DNA from 2 places in the Exiguobacterium sp. MH3 genome. Region 1 is predicted to be linked to the other one. Evidence: riboswitches for the same ligand, from Rfam matches in the RefSeq annotation. Region 1 holds a riboswitch; the other holds the start of a gene.
What was found. A riboswitch is a leader RNA that binds a small molecule or an ion and turns the genes downstream of it on or off. The one in region 1 is predicted to bind thiamine pyrophosphate.

Region 1 (5,211 bases):
CAAGCAGGACCTCTCGGGGCGGTCCTCAGTTACATCGTGGGTGGGACCATCATGTATCTGACAATGTTATGTCTAGGGGAATTAGCGGTCTATCTGCCGGTCTCGGGGTCATTTCAGACCTATACGACCCGCTTCATCGGACCAGGGATCGGCTTTGCCGTCGGTTGGATTTATTGGCTCGGCTGGGCCGTGACGGTGGCACTCGAAATCACAGCTGCCGGCAGTTTAATGGACCGCTGGTTTCCGAATGTACCCGTCGTCGTCTGGTGTACCGCCTTTACGGTCTTGCTGTTCGGTCTGAATGCCGTCTCCGCCAAAGCATTCGGTGAAGCTGAATTCTGGTTCTCGAGTTTGAAGGTCCTCGCGATCCTATTCTTCATCATTTTAGGTGGCGCTGCTTGGTTCGGCTGGTTACCGATGGAAGCAGATCGCCCAACATCGTTATTTGCGAACTTTACGGCAAGCGGTTGGTTTCCAAACGGGATTCTTGGTGTCTTGACGACGATGATCGCCGTCAACTTCGCCTTCCAAGGAACGGAATTGATCGGTGTTGCGGCTGGGGAGTCCGACACGCCAGAAAAATCGATTCCAAAAGCGATCCGCAATACAGTCTGGCGGACGTTCATCTTCTTCGTCTTATCGATTACGATCGTTGGTGCATTAATTCCGTATGAGACGGCTGGCGGAGTCAGCAGTCCGTTCATCATGGTCTTTGATGCGATCGGCATTCCGTACGCTGCTGATTTGATGAATATCGTCGTCTTGACGGCACTATTATCCGTCGGAAACTCCGGATTATATGCGGCGACTCGGATGTTATGGGCAATGGCGCAAGAAGGGATGATTTCAAAGAAATTATCTTACGTCAATGCACGTGGTGTGCCAATGCGTGCTTTACTCTTTACGATGATGTTCGCGATGTTATCGCTTCTGACCGCATTTTTCGCAGAAGATACCGTCTTCATTTGGCTCTTGTCCTTAGCCGGACTCGGGGCTCAAGTCGGCTGGATTTCGATCTCTGCTTCTCAGCTTGCATTTCGTCGTCAGTTCGTCCGAAACGGACACGATGTATCCGAACTGAAATTCAAGACACCACTCTATCCGGTGTTACCACTGATTTCGTTGACACTTAACGTCGTCGTCCTCGTCAGTCTTGCGTTTCAAGCGGATCAACGAATCGCTCTATACATCGGTGTTCCTTTCTTCCTTGTCATGTGGGGAAGTTATCATCTCTTCGTCAAAGGAAAACATCTATCCGCTCAAAGCGACATCCGTGTCGCCCCTTCTCAACTCGAAGAATAATTTCACACAAAAAGAGGTCGCGGAGTCATCCACGGCCTCTTTCCTATGATTGTGCTATTCCTTAAGCGTCCGCATCATCAATAGTTCTCCTTGATGGAGCTCTACCTTCGCTTCTGACGCACACCATTCATTACTGACGGTCAAGGAACCTCCGACCGGTACTGGATGTGCATCAAGTGGATATTTGACTCCGGATAAGCTTAAAGTCGATGGTACGAGTGGAATGAACGAAAGATAATAATAGCTCCCTGCTTCGACTGTATACGTTCCCTCAGCCAAGTATCGTACCTCTTCTCGTTTCGTCACGAGTCGTGCCTCTGGGTATCGCTTCAATAAATATACATTTTGGACGGTCATGTCGAGCCGCCCACCTGTCGCCCCGATAATGAAGGTATCCTCAAACTGTTTCTTCTCTGAGACTGTACGAAGTGCCAGTTCGAGATCCGTTTCATCTTTCTCGGCCGGATGAACGATTGCCCCTTCTGGTACATAACCAAGCGAATCAAAATCACCAATCGTCAGGTCGCATGTCAGCCCAAACGATTCAATCGTCTGAACACCACCGTCAACACCGACGATAAAATCACCTGGCTGACAAAACGTCCGTAAATCCGGCGCTTCTTCTCGCGGACCGGCACAGACGAGAATCGCCCGCATCTCAGACGCCTCGTGCCGAATAACGGAGTAAGCGTGGCGCAGTCGTGAATAAAAGACCCGCAACGACACCACAAAGAACGTAAGACGGTACCATGTATGTCGCGTTATAAATCAATGAATACGGTACGACTGGACCTTCGGCATACTCGGCAAAAAAGACGATTCCACTGATGACATGACAGATATAACGGAGTCCTGCGCCTAATAACGTCGCCAGGAGAACGAACGCCATCAAGCTTTTCTTTTGTCCATTGCGCGCGGCTAGTCTGACTTGACGCGCGAACAGACCACTTAATCCGACGACACCATACGCAATCGTATAGTCAAGCATCGGTTGAACGATCGTCAAGACTTGTGGAGCGAACATCAATTGAATCGTACCGACAAGCGCTCCCGTAACGACCCCTCCAACGACACCGTGGCGAAATGCCATGACGAAGATCGGTAACATCGCTAAGCTGATTGAGCCTCCTTGTGGCATTTTGAATGGAATCAGTAAATCAAAGACGACTCCGAGACTGGCAAAGATGGCAATTTCCATCATCATTTGTAACCGTTTCATGCTATTTTCCTCCTTCATTGTACGAGAGGACGCAAAAAGGCAGTACGACGAACGCCGTACTGCCTGCGTGCGCCACATCCCTACGTCCGTTTGAACGGAACAGGTTCGAAGGGTTAAAGTCTAAAAGACTCCTCTCAGCCGCTTTTCAAGCGACACCCCTTGCGGTCATCATATTTCGTTTTCTCGTTCTTATTATACGGCAGCCCCTTGACGAATGCTAGTGATCGCTTCCGCATAATCTGGTGCATTGTAGATTGCTGATCCTGCGACGAGAACGTTCGCACCGTTATCGATGCAAAGCTTTGCCGTTTCCGGATTGACGCCACCGTCAATCTCGATTTCAAATGTCAGACCACGATCTGCTTTCACTTGCGCAAGTGCTGCGAGTTTCGGCATGACACGCTCGATGAAGGCTTGTCCACCGAAGCCCGGATTGACCGTCATCAATAAAACCATATCGACATCCTCAAGGACGTGTTCAATCGTTGATAATGGCGTATGGGGATTCAAGACGACTCCTGCCTTTGCGCCCGCTGCTTTGATTTGTTGCAAGACACGATGGACATGATTCGTCGCTTCGATGTGGAACGTCACGATGTCCGCCCCTGCTTTGACGAAATCCTCGACGAAACGTTCTGGCTGGTCGATCATCAAATGGACATCGAGAATCATATCCGTCTTTTGACGTAAGCTGCTAAGCACAGGTAATCCAAATGAGATGTTCGGTACGAACTGACCGTCCATGACATCAAAATGGATATAGTCCGCGCCTGCTGCTTCGACTGCTTTAACATCGCGTTCGAGATTCGCAAAATCTGCTGATAAGATAGATGGTGCAATTTTAATCATCTTCAATACCTCCGGGCTCGATTCTTGATTTCGTCTATAAACATACCATAGTTCTCATAACGAGAGGACATGATTTCTTGGGCTTCGACGGCTTCCTTGACGGCACAACCGGGTTCATTCAAATGCAAGCAACCTCGGTATTTGCAATCATCTTGTACAGCCACGAATTCAGGGAAACTCCACCGTACATCCTCGATTTCCATATCATACGGAAAATCGAGGTTCGAGAAACCTGGCGTATCGGCAATCAATCCTTCGGCAAGCGGCATCAATGTGACGTGGCGCGTCGTATGACGTCCGCGTCCGAGTGATTTCGAGATCGCACTTGTTTCTAAATCAAGAGAGGGCTCCAGTGCATTGAGCAATGAACTTTTCCCGACACCGGATTGTCCGGCGAGAACGCTCGTTTTTCCAGCAAGTAACGGACGGACTTGCTCAACACCCGTCAACGTCTCACTTGATGTCTCGATGACCGTATACCCAATCTTCCGGTAAGCGGCAATCGCCTCTCGGACAGCCGGTCCTTTGACTTCGTCAAGTAAATCCATCTTCGTTAACAGGATGACGGGTTGGATTTCCTTCGCTTCGATCAAGACGAGAAATCGGTCGAGTAGATGCGCTGAAAAATCAGGTTCTGCCGCCGAGACGACAAGCAACGCTTGATCGATATTCGCGACAGGCGGGCGTACTAAAAAGTTGTCCCGCTCCTTCACTTCGAGAATGTACCCGGTCTCACTTTCGATATGAAGCACGACTTCATCTCCGACGACTGGACTGATGCCGCGTTTTCGGAAATTTCCTCTTGCTCGTGAACGAACTTCTCCTTCTGGTGTCATGACATCATAAAAGCCGCCCTGCAGGCGTATGATCGTTCCTTCTCGATTCTCTTCGATGCGTTGTTCCGTCATCCTATGCACTCCTCTTTTATCACATTCATTGTGCGTCTTTTGCTTGATTGTACGTGATGGTTTTTGAACGATACACCGTATCGTCTTTATAGATCGTAATTTTGCCTTCTTCACCCGGATCAATCGTTAATGGCACGTCGAATGTCTCATCTTGATCAATTGATTCCTCGATGACGGTCCGCTTCCCTTTCGCGTCTTCCGTCTCGATTCGGATGACTTGTTTCGGCGGAGCCTCTTCTTCATCTTCACTAACAGCATCATAGACGACCTTTTCAGGGAACGTCGCCGTCACTGTTTTTTCTTCCTCACCTTTAGAGATGAAGACCGTCACGGAGTCGTTCGGCTCGACTTGTGCGCCAGCTTGCGGGAACTGACGGATGACTTGATCGAGTTTGACATCGCTAGAAAATTCTTGTTCGAACGTTCCGTCTAATCCTACTTTATCGAGATAAGCTTTTGCTTCATCACTCGATAAATTCGTCAAATCCTTCAACTCGAAAGAAGACGTCCCCTCAGATACAGTAATCGTAATCGTTTGTTCTTTCGCAATGACCTCCGTTCCAGCAGAAATTGACTGTCGAATCACATTTCCTCGATCGATCTCATCCGACTTCTCTCGCTCGACTTCGACTTTTGCGAATCCTGCTTCTTTTAGCGTTGCAATTGCTTCTTTTTCAGCTTCATCCGTCACATCCGGTACCTCAACCGGAGCGCTACCAGTAGAAACGACCAAATTGACTGTCGAGCCCTTCTTGACCTGTGCTTTTTCACGAGGCGTTTGACTGATGACATCGCCTTCTTCGACCGTATCGCTACTCCGTTCCGTTGTCTCGACGACAAATCCAAGTTTCTCAAGCTTCGTTTCCGCATCGTCTCCATCCGTCTTGACGACAGATGGTACGGTGACCGTTGGATCCGGCCACATCGCGAACG
Region 2 (5,211 bases), 1.4 Mb from region 1:
GCGCGTGAAGCAAAAGCACGAGCAGAAGCTGAAGCAGCTCAAGCAGCAGCTCAAAAAGAAGCGGAACAACAAGCCGCTAAAGAAGCAGCAGCTCAGCAAGCAGCACAAGAGAAGGCAGCGCAATCAGCAAAACCTTCTGGTTCGACGAAACAATCGGCACCAAAACCATCTACACCAGCACCAACTGCGCCAGCACCGTCAGCTCCTGCGACACCTAAACCGTCACCATCATCAGGCGGACTCTTCATTCATCCAACTGCTGGTGCTGTGACACAAGGGTATGGTTCTGCAGGCGGAGAAAACGGTTATACGTTCCATAACGGGATTGACTTCGGTGGTCCAGTTGGCACGCCGATCGTTGCAGCTGCAACTGGTACAGTCATTACAGCATCAGGTGGCGGCCCTTACGGAAATCACATCATGATTGCTCACCAATTGAACGGGAAGACATATACGACAGTCTATGCACATATGAGTTCATTGAACGCTAGTGCAGGTCAACGCGTCAGCCAAGGTCAACAAATCGGTACACGTGGTAGCACAGGAAACTCAACAGGTCCACACTTGCACTTCGAAATTCACGTTGGTGGATACAGCTACAGTGCAACAGGTCCAGCTAACTCAGTAAATCCAATGACTATGTTTTAAACAGTGAAGAATCGTTGCATATGCAACGATTCTTTTTTTTATATTTGATAAGAAATATATATATTACAAAAAAACGTTTTCACTTGAAATGTAAATGAAATTTTTTTGAAACGATTAGGGTGCTATAATCTATTTCAGATATGAGAGAAACTTGAATACTATAATAAAAAATGAAAATACATAAGTGAGGAAAACGATATATGCTAAAAAAACTAATTTCTACCATTGTTTTAGGGGCATTACTTACAACAGGTACACAACCGATCGCGGCAGCAACGATTAAAGAAAAAAAGGCAGAAAATGCCGCTGAACAACGTAAATTAGAAAAAGAGATTAAAAAGCAAGAAGCTAAAATTTCAAAAGAACAACGTCAAATCAATCGAATCGACGCAGCGATTAACGAAAAGATTTTCCAAGTTTCCGAAAAAAATAAACAAATTAAACAGTTAAGCAATCGAATCGATGAGTTAAAGGCAGACATCGTTCGTTACGAGGAGATGCTACAGAAGCAGGAAGAACTTCTCGGTGATCGTTTACGTGTTTTCCAAGAAAACGATGGAAACTCGATTAAGTGGGAAGAAGTCATTTTTGGATCAAAGGATTTAGGTGATTTATTCAGCCGAGTCATGGCGGGTAAAAAGATTGCTGAACAAGATGATAAAATGATTTCAGATTACATCGCGACACAAAAAAAATTAGCAGAAGCAAAACAAGCACTCGTTGAGAAAAAAGCGGAGCAAATGCAAGAAAAGAAAGTATTGCTTGAACAAAAAAAAGCGTTGAAAGCTCAAATGAAAGAGCGTAGTGCTACACTCAAAAAATTACGAAAAGGGAAGACGAAGTTTACGACAGAACTGTTAGACGCAAAAGAACTGCAAGCGACTCTCGAAGCGCAAGAACGTGCGATTGCGGCAGCGAAGGCAGCGGCTAAAGCAGCGGCTGAAAAAGCAGCAGCAGAGAAAGCGGCAGCTGAAAAAGCTGCTAAAGCAAGTGCTCAAGCAGCAAAACAAGCCAATAAGAATACAGAATCAACAAGTTCAGATACAACACCAATCGCTTCAGGTGGTGGGAAATTTGTCCGACCATCTTCTGGTGGGGTATCACAAGGGTTCGGACCAGCTAGTGGAGCAAACGGTTATACATTCCATAATGGCGTCGATTTCAAAGGTCCCGTCGGATCTCCGATCGTCGCAGCAGCAGCCGGAACCGTCATTACAGCATCAGGTGGTGGACCTTACGGAAACCACGTCATGATTTCGCATTTCTTGGATGGAAAAGTCTATACGACGGTTTACGCTCATATGAGCTCATTATCTGTTCATGCAGGACAAACGGTCTCTCAAGGTCAGCAAGTCGGAACACTTGGTAGTACAGGAAATTCAACAGGACCACACTTACATTTCGAACTACATGTCGGAGGTTATCAATATAGTGCTTCTTCTCCTCTGAATGCAGTGAATCCATTGGCATATCTGTAATCAAAAAACGGGCTTCGGCTCGTTTTTTTTTTGCTGCTGTGCTACAGTTAAGGCGAAACGAATACTTGAGCAACTAGGGGAGCTGGAGGAATCCGGCTGAGAGGAAAACCAATCTGTTTTCGACCCTATTACCTGAACTGGATAATACCAGCGTAGGAAAGTTGAGCCGAACGGATACCGGAATGCGTGTATAACGCTTTCGTATAGCGTCGACTGCTTTTTTACAGCGGTCGACGCTTTTTTTGTCGGTCACGACTCCCTTACATTGCTCGATGGGAAGGTGAAAAGAACATGAAACATGTACTGACGATTGCAGGATCCGACTCCGGTGGTGGAGCTGGGATTCAAGCAGATTTAAAAACCTTTTCGGCTTTAGGCGTTTATGGAATGAGCGTCCTGACAGCTGTCACGGCGCAAAATACGTTGGGTGTTCAAGCGGTGGAAGAGTTATCTCCAGAAATCGTAGATGCCCAGTTAACGTCGATTTTTTCAGACATTCGTGTCGATGCGATCAAAATCGGAATGGTCTCGAATGCGCAGACGATTCGTGTCATTGCTACACATCTCCGCAAACAGACAGTTCCGATCATATTAGATCCCGTCATGGTCGCTAAAGGCGGTCATGCCCTATTGCGGACGGAGGCTGAACAAGCATTGATTTCGGAGCTTTTACCGCTTGCGACACTCGTCACACCAAATTTACCGGAAGCGGAGCGTTTAACAGGACGATCGGTCACCAATCTAGATGAAATGCGACTGGCGATGCATCAATTAGCTACACAGACAGGGGCAGTATTACTAAAAGGTGGACATCTCTCAGGAGCTGCGACGGATTTGTTGTTTGATGGGGAAGTAGAACACCGCTTCACATCGGAACGGTTAGACAATCAACATACTCATGGAACTGGTTGTACCTTATCTGCGGCGATTGCGGCGCGGATGGCGCTTGGAGAAGATTTGACAGATAGTGTAAGACAAGCAAAGAGCTATGTCACGGAGGCGATTCGTCATGGATTTGCTCTCGGACAAGGTATTGGACCGACACATCATTTTCATTCACTTTGGAGGGATACACATGTTTACGACCATTCTTGAACACAAACCACTCATTCACCATCTGACGAACACGGTGACGATCAATGACTGCGCAAACGTCACACTCGCTGTTGGAGCATCACCCGTCATGGCGGAAGATATTCGCGAAGTAGAAGAAATGGTTAGACTCGCGCAAGCCCTTGTCTTAAACATTGGTACGATCGATGCAGACATGCAAGCAGCTCAACGACTTGCAGCCGGTGAAGCGGGACGTTTAAATGTCCCGATCGTTCTTGATCCAGTTGGAGCAGGAGCAACGACATTACGTACTGACTTTTCTAAAGAACTCATTGATCTCGGGTGTACGGTCATCAAAGGAAATACTTCTGAAATCAAGACGTTACTTGGGGAAGACGGACGAACTAAGGGAGTCGATGCTGCGGGAGATGCAATGATGGATCGAGAAAGTATTCGTGCATTCGCTCGCAAACACAAATCTGTCCTCGTCGTGACAGGTCCGAACGACTATATCACGGATGGAACGCGCGAAATGGAATTACATGTAGGAACACCTCGTCTAGGAGACATCACGGGTACGGGCTGTATGACGGCCTCCTTGATTGCGAGCTTCCTCGGTGCAGGATATACAGCGTTTGAGGCGGCTGTTCACGGAACATTCGTCATGGGAAAAGCAGGAGAACAAGCAGCCTCCGCGCAAGGTCTTGGTGATTTTAAACGAGAGTTGTTCAATGCAATCAGCCTCATGACGGTACAAGATCTGGTGGAGGTGACAGAACGTGTCAATTGATTACTCCATCTATGCAGTGACGGATCGTCGGTACCATCCTGGAGTCGCGATCGAGACGGTCGTTGAGGAAGCCATTTTAGGTGGGACAACGATCGTGCAACTACGGGAAAAAACAGCGCAAGGAAAGGAATTCTTCGATCAGGCAGTTCGGTTGAAGAGACTGACGGATCGACACGACATTCCTTTGATCATCAATGACCGGATTGATATCGCGTTACTCGTCGGAGCTGGTTTGCATATCGGACAAGAAGACATTCCTTTAACCGCAGCACGTCGCCTTTTACCAGATGCCGTGATTGGTGTGTCAGTAGCCACTGTTGCACAAGCGATTGAAGCAGAACGAGACGGAGCATCTTATTTAGGCGTGGGGTCTCTATTTGCGACGTCATCCAAAGCGGACGCTGATTCCATGTCGCACACGATGCTTCAGGCAATTCGAGAAGCCGTACGATTACCTCTAATCGGTATTGGTGGAATCACAGCAACGAATGTCTCCTCTCTGCCTATCCCGCTAGAAGGGTATGCCGTCATCTCAGAAATTTTTGCTAAAGAAGATCGGCAACTCGCTGCGCAGCAAATGACAGATGCTGTGCGTGAATGGCATCAATCACTTCAGAACAGGGTATAATCCGTTCAGAGGTGATTGTATTGAAATGGCAGACGATCCGTTTTCGCGGCTATTGGATTCGATATCGGTTAGAACCACAAATCATTCGAGTCGATAATCAGGGGATCTACCATCTAGGAAAAGTCTTATTTCCGCGTCCTAATCGTATATCTTATGAGATGGCCCTTTTATTGAAAGAAAAGTATGAAAGACGCTACAAACGTCCGTTGTATATTAAAACGAGCTCGATTGCGACGGAAATTTGGGGACATACTCATTTAGATATTTATTACCGGGCACTTCTTCATCTACCGATTCCGACGCGACTTCGTCAACGTTATACGAATCGATTAGAAAGCACGAAAGTCATTGACATCGGCGTACGCGCTGTCGATCAAAATCGAATTGTCTGGGATATTGGAGATTACGTAGGAGGATGGTTCGTGTTTTGGCTCATTCGCAGACGAATGCGCTGAACTTGCAATGTCCCGTTTCTCATGGTGCAATATAGGTAGAAACGAGGTGACGGACATGGACATTCCCCGTTGTGAAACGATTGCGATTGACGAACAACGTGCGTCTGAAATCGGACAAGTCGTGGATACGATCCCAACACTTGAAATCGGAAAGCTATT

Region 2: another riboswitch for thiamine pyrophosphate. It lies ahead of thiD (bifunctional hydroxymethylpyrimidine kinase/phosphomethylpyrimidine kinase); the one in region 1 lies ahead of thiT (energy-coupled thiamine transporter ThiT).

Annotation. Positions count from the first base shown of each region.
Region 1 is NC_022794.1:1,981,581-1,986,791, forward strand. It holds gene U719_RS10585 (amino acid permease) at 1-1,302, shown strand, start outside; gene U719_RS10590 (thiamine diphosphokinase) at 1,357-1,959, opposite strand; gene thiT (energy-coupled thiamine transporter ThiT) at 1,961-2,521, opposite strand; TPP riboswitch at 2,582-2,691, opposite strand; gene rpe (ribulose-phosphate 3-epimerase) at 2,714-3,370, opposite strand; gene rsgA (ribosome small subunit-dependent GTPase A) at 3,373-4,278, opposite strand; gene pknB (Stk1 family PASTA domain-containing Ser/Thr kinase) at 4,304-5,211, opposite strand, start outside.
Region 2 is NC_022794.1:549,278-554,488, forward strand. It holds gene U719_RS02760 (murein hydrolase activator EnvC) at 1-648, shown strand, start outside; gene U719_RS02765 (murein hydrolase activator EnvC) at 849-2,126, shown strand; TPP riboswitch at 2,192-2,302, shown strand; gene thiD (bifunctional hydroxymethylpyrimidine kinase/phosphomethylpyrimidine kinase) at 2,418-3,221, shown strand; gene thiM (hydroxyethylthiazole kinase) at 3,202-3,969, shown strand; gene thiE (thiamine phosphate synthase) at 3,959-4,597, shown strand; gene U719_RS02785 (hypothetical protein) at 4,609-5,052, shown strand; gene U719_RS02790 (metalloregulator ArsR/SmtB family transcription factor) at 5,108-5,211, shown strand, end outside.